Regions from separate parts of the Streptomyces sp. NPDC048461 genome, predicted to be linked through region 2. Evidence: predicted binding sites of a transcription regulator. Region 2 holds the regulator's gene; the other holds the start of a gene.
The links. Region 2 encodes HrcA, which represses chaperone genes, less so after heat shock. Its sites were predicted from a motif close to TTNGCACTCNGNNNNNCNGAGTGCNAA; they were not measured.

Region 1 (5,383 bases), on a different contig from region 2:
ACTACGGAGAGGGCTCCAAGACCCTCGCGTACGAGATCTGCGAGCAGCTCGGCTGGCAGCTGCCCGACCAGCTGGTCATCCCGATCGCCTCCGGATCGCAGCTCACGAAGATCGACAAGGGCCTCCAGGAGCTGATCAAGCTCGGCCTGGTCGAGGACAAGCCGTACAAGATCTTCGGCGCCCAGGCCGAGGGCTGCTCCCCGGTCTCGACCGCCTTCAAGGCCGGTCACGACGTGGTCCGCCCGCAGAAGCCGAACACCATCGCCAAGTCCCTGGCGATCGGCAACCCGGCGGACGGCCCGTACGTCCTGGACATCGCGCGGCGCACCGGCGGCTTCGTCGACGACGTCAACGACGAGCAGGTCGTCGAGGCCATCAAGATCCTGGCGCAGACCGAGGGCATCTTCGCCGAGACCGCGGGCGGCGTGACCGTCGGCGTCACGAAGAAGCTCATCGAGGCCGGACACCTCGACCCGGCGCTGACCACCGTCATCCTGAACACCGGCGACGGCCTCAAGACCCTGGAGGCGGTGGCCGCGGACAGCGGGCAGACCGCCACCATCCGCCCGAGCCTGGACGCCTTCCGCGCCGCCGGCCTGGCCTGACCCTCCCCTCGCACACCGGAAAGGCAGTAGCGCCATGAGCGTCAACGTCCGCATCCCCACCATCCTGCGCACCTACACCGGCGGCAAGGCCGAGGTCTCCGCCGAGGGCGCGAACCTGGCCGAGGTCATCGACTCGCTGGAGCAGAGCCACCCGGGCATCGCCGCGCGCGTCCTGGACGACCAGGGCAAGCTCCGCCGCTTCGTGAACGTCTACGTGAACGACGACGACGTGCGCTTCGAGGGCGGCCTGGAGGCCGTCACCCCGGACGGCGCCGGCGTCTCGATCATCCCGGCCGTCGCGGGCGGCTGCTGACCGCCGTGCGGTGACACGCTAAAACCGAAATTGCCCCTTCCGCTAATAAGCGGAGGGGGCAATTCTGCTTGATTGGGCGCGGTAGGGTTGGGGAAGTCCCCTCCGCTGTTCTTGCCCGCCGCATATGAACGGGTCGCGTGAGGGTCGACATCGAGTCAATGTGCAAGTGCGCTATGGGGCTTTGGCGAGAGATGCCGGGCCCGAGTTGCCCTGGAATATGCCAAATTTTCACTCTTTTTCAATCTTTCCGGGTGGCCGGAATTCTCGTCGGATTGACCTGTTGCAGACAGCATCGGCGCGGATACATTCAGCCTCGGTCGACGCGTTCCGACGCAAGTTCTGACCCGGGATCGCGAAGTGCGTTCCTGCGCAAGGGCCAGTAATAGGGGAGTTAGGCATGGCTCAGGGCACCGTCAAGTGGTTCAACGCGGAGAAGGGCTACGGCTTCATCGCGGTCGACGGTGGCGCGGATGTGTTCGTCCACTACAGCGCCATCCAGATGGACGGTTACCGCACCCTTGAAGAGGGTCAGCGGGTCGAGTTCGAGATCTCGCAGGGCCAGAAGGGGCCGCAGGCGGACATGGTCAAGCTCGCGGCCGCCGGCTAGTCCCCACGCGATCGACCACCGACGCATGCGTACGGCGTGCACGGTCGTACCGGCGTACGACGGGCAGTGACGTACGAGGCACTACGAGGGGCCCACATCCTGGACAAGGGGTGTGGGCCCCTCGTGCGTCCGGCCCGCACGGCCCGTGCGGCGCCTGCCTCTTCCGGGGGTGTTGGCCGAAGCCGCTTGCACTCGAGGGGGCCGAGTGCTAATCATTGGCGTTAGCACTCTCCCAGTGAGAGTGCTACTGAAACGAGGACCGGGTCGGTGAGGCCCGCAGCGTCCGGCGGGAAGGAACCGCCGGTCGCGCAGGCCGTCCGTCGCGGGCGCGGGCGCGGTCCGGAGCAATCCACCGCTGTCCGGGAGGACCACTTCAGATGGCCAAGATCATTGCGTTCAACGAGGAGGCCCGGCGCGGTCTCGAGCGTGGGATGAACCAGCTCGCCGACGCCGTCAAGGTCACCCTTGGCCCCAAGGGTCGCAACGTCGTCCTTGAGAAGAAGTGGGGCGCCCCCACGATCACCAACGACGGTGTCTCCATCGCCAAGGAGATCGAGCTCGAGGACCCGTACGAGAAGATCGGCGCCGAGCTGGTCAAGGAAGTCGCCAAGAAGACGGACGACGTCGCCGGCGACGGTACGACCACCGCCACCGTGCTGGCCCAGGCCCTCGTCCGCGAGGGTCTGCGCAACGTGGCCGCCGGCGCCAACCCGATGGCCCTCAAGCGTGGAATCGAGAAGGCCGTCGAGGCCGTCTCCGCCGCCCTGCTGGCCCAGGCCAAGGACGTCGAGACCAAGGAGCAGATCGCCTCCACGGCTTCCATCTCCGCCGCCGACACCCAGATCGGCGAGCTCATCGCCGAGGCGATGGACAAGGTCGGCAAGGAAGGCGTCATCACGGTCGAGGAGTCGCAGACCTTCGGTCTGGAGCTCGAGCTCACCGAGGGCATGCGCTTCGACAAGGGCTACATCTCGGCGTACTTCGCCACCGACATGGAGCGCATGGAGTCGTCCCTCGACGACCCGTACATCCTGATCGTCAACTCCAAGATCGGCTCGGTCAAGGACCTGCTGCCGCTCCTGGAGAAGGTCATGCAGTCCGGCAAGCCGCTGCTGATCATCGCCGAGGACGTCGAGGGCGAGGCCCTGTCGACCCTGGTCGTCAACAAGATCCGCGGCACCTTCAAGTCCGTCGCCGTCAAGGCCCCGGGCTTCGGCGACCGCCGCAAGGCCATGCTCGGTGACATCGCCATCCTCACGGGCGGCACGGTCATCTCCGAGGAGGTCGGCCTCAAGCTGGAGAACGCCGGTCTCGACCTGCTGGGCCGCGCCCGCAAGGTCGTCATCACCAAGGACGAGACCACCATCGTCGACGGTGCCGGCGACAGCGACCAGGTTGCCGGTCGCGTCAACCAGATCCGCGCCGAGATCGAGAACTCCGACTCGGACTACGACCGCGAGAAGCTCCAGGAGCGCCTCGCGAAGCTGGCCGGCGGCGTGGCCGTCATCAAGGCCGGCGCCGCGACCGAGGTCGAGCTCAAGGAGCGCAAGCACCGCATCGAGGACGCCGTTCGCAACGCGAAGGCGGCCGTCGAGGAGGGCATCGTCGCCGGTGGCGGCGTGGCCCTGCTGCAGGCCTCCGCGGTCTTCGAGAAGCTGGAGCTCACGGGTGACGAGGCGACCGGCGCTGCCGCCGTCAAGCTCGCCCTCGAGGCCCCGCTGAAGCAGATCGCCGTCAACGCCGGCCTCGAGGGTGGCGTCGTCGTGGAGAAGGTCCGCAACCTGACCCCCGGCTGGGGTCTGAACGCGGCCACCGGCGAGTACGTCGACCTCATCGCCGAGGGCATCATCGACCCGGCGAAGGTCACGCGCTCCGCGCTGCAGAACGCCGCGTCGATCGCCGCGCTGTTCCTGACGACCGAGGCCGTCATCGCCGACAAGCCCGAGAAGGCCGGTGCCCCCGCGGGCGGCGGCATGCCGGGTGGTGACATGGACTTCTGATCGGCCCCGGCTGATCGGCTGTTCTCGAACGAGGGCGGCACCCCCCGCGGGGGGTGCCGCCCTCGGGCGTTTCCCGGCCGGGGCCGGGACCGTCGCGGCCCGCTCAGAGCTGCTTGAGGAAGTACACGTCCTCGTGGCCGCCCGGGAAGCCGGGGACGCGGGCCGTCTCCACGTAGCCGTGGCGGGCGTAGAAGGCCGGGGCCTGGAAGGTGAACGACGAGACGAGGACGGTCGCGCAGCCGCGCCGGCGGGCCTCGTCCTCGGCGGCGGCCAGCAGCCTGCCGCCCCAGCCGTCGCCCCGGCTGTCCTCGCGCACCCACGTCATGCCGATGCCCGCCCGGTCGCCCCAGCTCCAGCCGCTGAGCCCGGCGACGAGCGCGCCGTCCGCGTCCGTGACCCGGACGGTGAACTCGGACTGTTCGTGTCCCGGCGTCGCCGCCCGGTTGAAGGCGTCGAGCTCCTCGCTCAGCCGCGCGTCGAGCCCGGCGTCCGCGCCGCCGGTGGTGATCCCCGCCCCGTTGTCGTCCATGGGCCCATTCTGCGGTCCGCCCCGGCACCGCCACGAACGGTTTCCGGTGCCCCCGGGCCGGTCAGAACCCGGACGAGTCGATGACGCAGCCGAACGGTTCCGGTACGGGCAGGGGCTCGCCGAAGGACACCGTGGTGCGGGAGCGGTAGCCGTGCGGAGAGGGATCCGAGAAGCAGGTGATCTCCGAGCCCTGCATGTCGGGCCGGGGCCCGTGTCTCGATCAGGCCAGCGCCGGGGCGCGGGCCGTGCCCGGTCCTCGGGACGGAGTGCCGGGGGGCGGGCGGGTTTGGTTGACTCGGGGGATGAGCGAGAGCAGCGCACCCTTCGTCAAGATCTGCGGCCTCAAGAACGCGCGCGACGTCGAGGCGGCCGTGGCCGCGGGGGCGGGGGCCGTCGGGTTCGTGTTCGCCCCGGGCAGCCCGCGTACGGTCGACGCCGCGACCGCGCGCGCCCTCGCGGCGGAGGTGCCGCCGGGGGTGCTCACCGTCGGGGTGTTCCGGGGGCAGCCGGTGGCGGAGGTCGCCCGGTTCACCGAGGAGAGCGGCGTACGGGCCGTCCAGCTGCACGGCGAGGAGGGCCCCGAGGACTTCGCGGCGCTGCGGGCGGCGGGCCGGACCCTGCTGCGGGCCACCGCGGAGCACGTCCGGCGGTGCGGCGAGTACGGCGAGGACCTGCTGCTGATCGACGCGCCGGACCCGGGCTCCGGCAAGCCCTGGAACTGGGGTTCCGAGGAGTTCACGGCGCCGGAGGGCCGCTGGCTCCTGGCGGGCGGGCTGACGCCCGGCAACGTCCGGGAGGCCCTGGAGACCACGGGCGCGTGGGGCGTGGACGTGTCCAGCGGGGTCGAGGAGGAGCGCGGAGTGAAGTCCCCGGCGCTCATCCGGGCCTTCGTGCGCGCGGCGCACGCCTCTGCTCGCTGAACGCGTTCGTGCGATTACTCTCAGCGAGAACCGGAGGTTCGGCCGGTTTCCGGCGGGCACAGCACAGTCATGCTCTCGGACACGCTCGGATGGCTGCGGCGCCTGACAAGCCGCCTCGTTCCTGAGGGCGGTGGAGGCGTGCCCGTGCTCGCGCCGCGCCGCACTCCCGTCTTCACCGCCGACTTCGCCTCCACCTCCCAGTGGGTCGCCGGCCGCTCGTGGGCGTATCCCGGCGGCGGTCCGGTCAACCCGAACGACAACAAGCTGGACCACCTCGTCGCCGACCCCGCCTACAGCCGCGGCGGGGTGTTCCGGGCGACCCTGCGCCCCGACGGCAACTGGGACGCCGGCCTGCTCACCACCGAGGGCAGCGACGGCGGGTTCATGGCCCGCACCGGCGACGTGCTGG
Region 2 (5,383 bases):
GACACGACGAGCCGGTCCTTGCCCTCCGCGGCCTTGACCACGCCCTCCGCCCAGCGGCCGCGGCCGTCCGCGAGGACCACCGCCTCGCCCGGGTTCAGCCGCTTCACGGACACCGCGTGCCGGCCCTCCGGACCGTCCAGGACGAACTCCGCTCCCGCGGGCACCTCTTCGACCACGAACACCGGGGCGGTCATGACGCACTCCTCATCTGCATTGCCTTCAACGTGCTCTGTGCCTCGGCGAGTTCGGCCGCCAGCACCTCCACCAGCTCCCCTGCGGGCAGCGTGCGCGCCAGCCGGTGCCCCTGCCCGGCCCACAGCGCCATGCCCTGCGGATCGCCGGCCGCGGCGGCCGCCTTGCGCAGCCCCGACGTCAGGTGGTGGACCTGCGGGTACGCGGCCGGGGCGTACGGCCCGTGCTCGCGCATGAAGCGGTTGACCAGCCCCCGCGCCGGCCGCCCGGAGAAGGCGCGGGTGAGTTCGGTCCGTACGAAGAGCGGGTCCGTCAGCGCCTTCTTGTGCAGCGGGTGCGCCCCCGACTCGGGGCACGCGAGGAAGGCCGTTCCGAGCTGCGCCGCCTCGGCGCCCGCCGCGAGCAGCGCCGCGACCTGGGAGCCCCGCATCAGACCGCCCGACGCGATGATCGGCAGGGCCACCGCTTCCCGTACCTGCGCCACCAGCGCGAGCAGTCCGACGGCCGCGGTGCCGTCGGCCTGCGGGTCGTCCCGGTGGATGCCCTGGTGGCCGCCGGCCTCCACGCCCTGTACGCACACCGCGTCGGCGCCGACCTCCTGTGCGCCGCGGGCCTCCTCGACGGAGGTCACGGTGACGACGGTGTACGTACCGGCCTGGCGCAGCGCGGTGAGCGCCGCTCCGGAGGGGAGGCCGAAGGTGAAGGAGACGACGGGCACCGGATCCTCCAGGAGGATCGCGAGCTTGGCGTCGTAGCCGTCGTCGGAGGTGCCCATGATGTCGTCGGCGGCGAGGGAGATGCCGTACCAGTTCGCCTCGCCGGCCAGCTGTCCGCGGTACGCCTCGACGGCGGCCGGGTCCACGTGGCCGGTCTGCGGCAGGAAGAGGTTGACGCCGAACGGGCGCCGGGTGAGGGCGCGCACCTGCTTGATCTCCTGGTACATGCCGTCGGCGGTCTTGTACCCGCCGGCCAGGAAGCCCAGTCCGCCCGCCTCGCACACGGCTGCGGCGAGCGGCGGGCACGAGGCGCCGCCCGCCATCGGAGCCTGCACGATCGGGTACGGAGAGAGACCGTTCGGTGCGCTGGACATGGACTGCATCGTGCCATGTCCCGCTCATCGCACCGAATCACGGCATTCGCCTGGCATGGTCCGCATCCGGCCCCCGCCGGGCCCGATGCGGCGAGCCCGGCCGGGGGTGTCCCCCGGCCGGGCTCGTACGCGTGTCCGCGGGCCGCTCAGCGGCCGTTGAAGGCGTCCTTCAGGCGGCTGAACAGGCCCTGCTGGCCCGGCGCGAACTGGCCCGTGGGCCGCTCCTCGCCGCGCAGCTTCGCGAGCTGGCGCAGCAGCTCCTCCTGCTGGGCGTCCAGCTTGTTCGGGGTGGTGACCTCGACGTGCACGATGAGGTCACCGCGTCCGCCGCCGCGCAGGTGCGTGACGCCGCGCCCGTGCAGCGGGATCGCCTGTCCGGACTGGGTTCCGGGCCGGATGTCGATCTCCTCCAGGCCGTCCAGCGTCTCCAGCGGGCACTTGGTGCCCAGGGAGGCGGCCGTCATCGGGATGGTGACCGTGCAGTGCAGGTCGTCCCCGCGGCGCTGGAAGGTCTGGTGCGGCAGTTCGTGGATCTCCACGTACAGGTCGCCGGCGGGGCCGCCGCCGGGGCCGACCTCGCCCTCGCCCGACAGCTGGATCCGGGTGCCGTTCTCGACGCCCGCCGGGATCTTGACCGTGAGGCTGCGGCGGGACCGGACCCGGCCGTCGCCCGCGCACTCGGGGCACGGGGTCGGGACGACGGTGCCGAAGCCCTGGCACTGCGGGCAGGGGCGCGAGGTCATGACCTGGCCCAGGAAGGACCGGGTGACCTGCGAGACCTCACCGCGGCCGCGGCACATGTCACACGTCTGCGCCGAGGTGCCGGGGGCGGCGCCCTCGCCGGAGCAGGTCGTGCACACCACGGCCGTGTCGACCTGGATGTCCTTGGTGGTCCCGAAGGCCGCCTCGTCCAGTTCCAGGTCCAGGCGGATCATGGCGTCCTGGCCGCGGCGGGTCCGCGAGCGCGGTCCGCGCTGCGAGGCCTGGCCGAAGAAGGCGTCCATGATGTCGGAGAAGTTGCCGAAGCCGCCCGCTCCGAATCCGCCCGCGCCGCCGCCACCGCCCGAGGAGGACAGCGGGTCGCCGCCGAGGTCGAAGACCTGCTTCTTCTGCGGGTCCGAGAGCACCTCGTACGCCGCGTTGATCTCCTTGAAACGCTCTTGCGTCTTGGGATCGGGGTTCACATCCGGGTGCAGCTCGCGCGCAAGCCGCCGGAATGCCTTCTTGATCTCGTCCTGGGAAGCGTCGCGGCGCACGCCGAGAACGGCGTAGTAGTCCGTGGCCACTTACGACTCCGCCAGGATCTGTCCGACGTAACGTGCCACTGCGCGTACCGCTCCCATCGTTCCGGGGTAGTCCATGCGGGTCGGTCCGACCACGCCGAGTTTGGCGACTGCTTCGCCGCCCGAACCGTAACCGACCGAGACGACCGACGTGGAGTTCAGTCCCTCGTAGGCGTTCTCGTGCCCGATCCGTACGGCCATTCCCGACTCACTGGCCTCGCCCAGCAGCTTGAGGAGCACGACCTGCTCCTCCAGCGCTTCGAGCACCGGCCTGATCGTCAGGGGAAAATCGTGTCCGAAGCGGGTGAGATTGGCGGTACCGCCGATCATCAGCCGTTCCTCGGCTTCCTCGACCAGGGTTTCGAGGAGCGTCGCGAGCACGGTGGACACCGTGGCACGGTCGTCGGCCTCGAAGGACTCGGGGAGGTCCTGGACGAGCGGGGGCACATCGGTGAAGCGGCGGCCGACGACCCGGCTGTTGAGCCGGGCCCTCAGGTCCGCGAGCGAGGCCTCCCCGAAGGGGGCCTGGCAGTCGATGAGCCGCTGCTCGACGCGCCCGGTGTCCGTGATCAGTACGAGCATCAGCCGGGCCGGGGCCAGCGACAGCAGCTCGACGTGGCGCACGGTGGAGCGCGTCAGCGAGGGGTACTGGACGACGGCGACCTGCCGGGTGAGCTGCGCGAGCAGCCGCACCGTACGGCCGACGACGTCGTCGAGGTCCACCGCGCCGTCGAGGAAGTTCTGGATGGCCCGCCGCTCGGGCGACGACAGGGGTTTGACCCCCGCCAGCTTGTCGACGAAGAGGCGGTAGCCCTTGTCGGTGGGGATGCGGCCGGCGCTGGTGTGCGGCTGGGCGATGTAGCCCTCGTCCTCCAGCACGGCCATGTCGTTGCGCACGGTGGCCGGCGAGACGCCGAGCCGGTGCCGCTCGGTCAGCGCCTTGGAGCCGACCGGCTCCTCGGTCCCGACGTAGTCCTGGACGATGGCGCGCAGCACTTCGAGCCTGCGTTCACTGAGCATCGCGCACACCTCCAGCTGTGGTCCGTCGCCGTGTTCCACCGGCGTCCCGTTGGTTCTCCGTTGGCACTCCGGCCGTTCGAGTGCCAGAGATCCCCCGCTCAGTGTACGGCCGGGTGGTGAGACCCTGGCAAGGGCGGCCCGTCAGGGTAGCGTCGCCGCATGGACGTGCGATGGGAAGAGGCGGGCTGGGAACGGCTGACCGGACGGGCCGGACGGCGGCGCCTTCCGGTGTGGGACTGCACCGTGGGACTGGTGGTGGGGGACGATTCCGTGCTCCTGGTGGACCCCGGTTCGTCCCTGCGCGAGGGCGCGGAGATCCGTGCCGAGGCCGAGCGGCTGACCGGTCACCGCGTGACCCATATCGCATTCACGCACGGGCATTTCGATCACGTGCTGGGCGCGGCCGCCTTCTCCGGGGCCGAGGTGTACGCGGCCGTCGGGCTGGACTCCCTCCTGGACGCCGGGCGGGAGTCGCTGCGGCGGTCCGCGGTGCGGCACGGGCTGGCCGCTCCGGAGGCGGCGGAGGCCGTCGAGCTGCTGGTGCTGCCCCGGCACCCGGTGTCGGGCGAGTGGACGCTGGAGCTGGGCGGGGTGCGGGTGCTGCTGGCCAACGTGGGGCCGGGGCACACGGGGCACGACCTGGCGGTGTTCGTCCCCGGCGAGCGGGAGGCGGTCTTCTGCGGGGACCTGGTCGAGGAGTCCGGCGAGCCGCAGGCGGGCGACGACGCGCTGCCGGCCCGCTGGCCGGACGCCCTGGACCGGCTGCTGGCCCTGGGCGGCGACGACGCCCTGTACGTGCCGGGTCACGGAGCGGTGGTCGACGCGGCCTTCGTCCGTGCGCAACGCGCCACACTGGCCGCGCGTTTCGGCGTGTCGGAGGCGTGATCGCCGCGCCTCTCCTAGTGTCGGCCGGATGCGCGAGTACTCCCCCGACCTGACCCCGCAGTGGAAGCGCCCCAAGGCCGTGCCCGAGGTGGCGGCGGAGCCCGACCTGGTGGTCGAGGCCGCCGGTACGGACTTCTGCGGCGCGGTGGTGGGCTGCGAGGCGGGCACGGTGACCCTGGAGGACCGGTTCGGCAAGCGGCGGGTGTTCCCGATGGAGCCCGCCGCGTTCCTGCTGGACGGCGCGGTGGTCACCCTGGTCCGCCCGGCCCGGGGCCCGGTGGCGCCGTCCCGCACGGCCTCGGGGTCGATCGCCGTTCCGGGGGCCCGGGCGCGCGTGGCGCGGGCCGGCCGGATCTACGTCGAGGGCCGGCACGACGCGGAGCTGGTGGAGCGGGTCTGGGGCGACGACCTGCGGATCGAGGGCGTGGTGGTGGAGTACCTGGAGGGGATCGACGATCTCCAGGCCGTCGTGGCCGAGTTCGGTCCGGGGCCGGACGCCCGGCTCGGCGTTCTCGTGGACCACCTGGTGCCGGGGTCGAAGGAGTCCCGCATCGCGGCCGCGGTGACCTCCCCCGACGTGCTGATCGCGGGCCACCCGTACGTGGACGTCTGGCAGGCGGTGAAGCCGTCCGCGCTGGGCATCCCCGCGTGGCCGGTGGTGCCGCGCGGGCAGGACTGGAAGACGGGCGTCTGCCGGGCCCTGGGCTGGCCGGAGAACACGGGGGCCGCCTGGCAGCACATCCTGTCCCGGGTGACCTCGTACAAGGACCTGGAGCCGACCCTGCTGGGCCGCGTCGAGGAGCTCATCGACTTCGTCACGGCGCCCTGAGGCCGGTCGGCCGGCGCCGCCGGTTCGCGCGACCCGCCGACGGGCCGACGGGCCGACGGGCCGACGGGCCGACGGGCCGACGGG

Region 1: the regulator HrcA is predicted to act here: its motif matches at 1,747-1,773, upstream of groL (chaperonin GroEL).

The regions. Positions count from the first base shown of each region.
Region 1 is NZ_JBVJGW010000004.1:108,953-114,335, forward strand. It holds gene thrC (threonine synthase) at 1-605, shown strand, start outside; gene ACZ6S8_RS08670 (MoaD/ThiS family protein) at 640-918, shown strand; gene ACZ6S8_RS08675 (cold-shock protein) at 1,316-1,525, shown strand; gene groL (chaperonin GroEL) at 1,903-3,525, shown strand; gene ACZ6S8_RS08685 (GNAT family N-acetyltransferase) at 3,629-4,054, opposite strand; gene ACZ6S8_RS08690 (hypothetical protein) at 4,116-4,250, opposite strand; gene ACZ6S8_RS08695 (phosphoribosylanthranilate isomerase) at 4,357-4,974, shown strand; gene ACZ6S8_RS08700 (LamG domain-containing protein) at 5,113-5,383, shown strand, end outside.
Region 2 is NZ_JBVJGW010000012.1:226,356-231,738, forward strand. It holds gene ACZ6S8_RS22410 (16S rRNA (uracil(1498)-N(3))-methyltransferase) at 1-194, opposite strand, end outside; gene ACZ6S8_RS22415 (nitronate monooxygenase) at 191-1,282, opposite strand; gene dnaJ (molecular chaperone DnaJ) at 1,429-2,568, opposite strand; gene hrcA (heat-inducible transcriptional repressor HrcA) at 2,569-3,585, opposite strand; gene ACZ6S8_RS22430 (MBL fold metallo-hydrolase) at 3,745-4,470, shown strand; gene ACZ6S8_RS22435 (DUF3097 domain-containing protein) at 4,499-5,299, shown strand.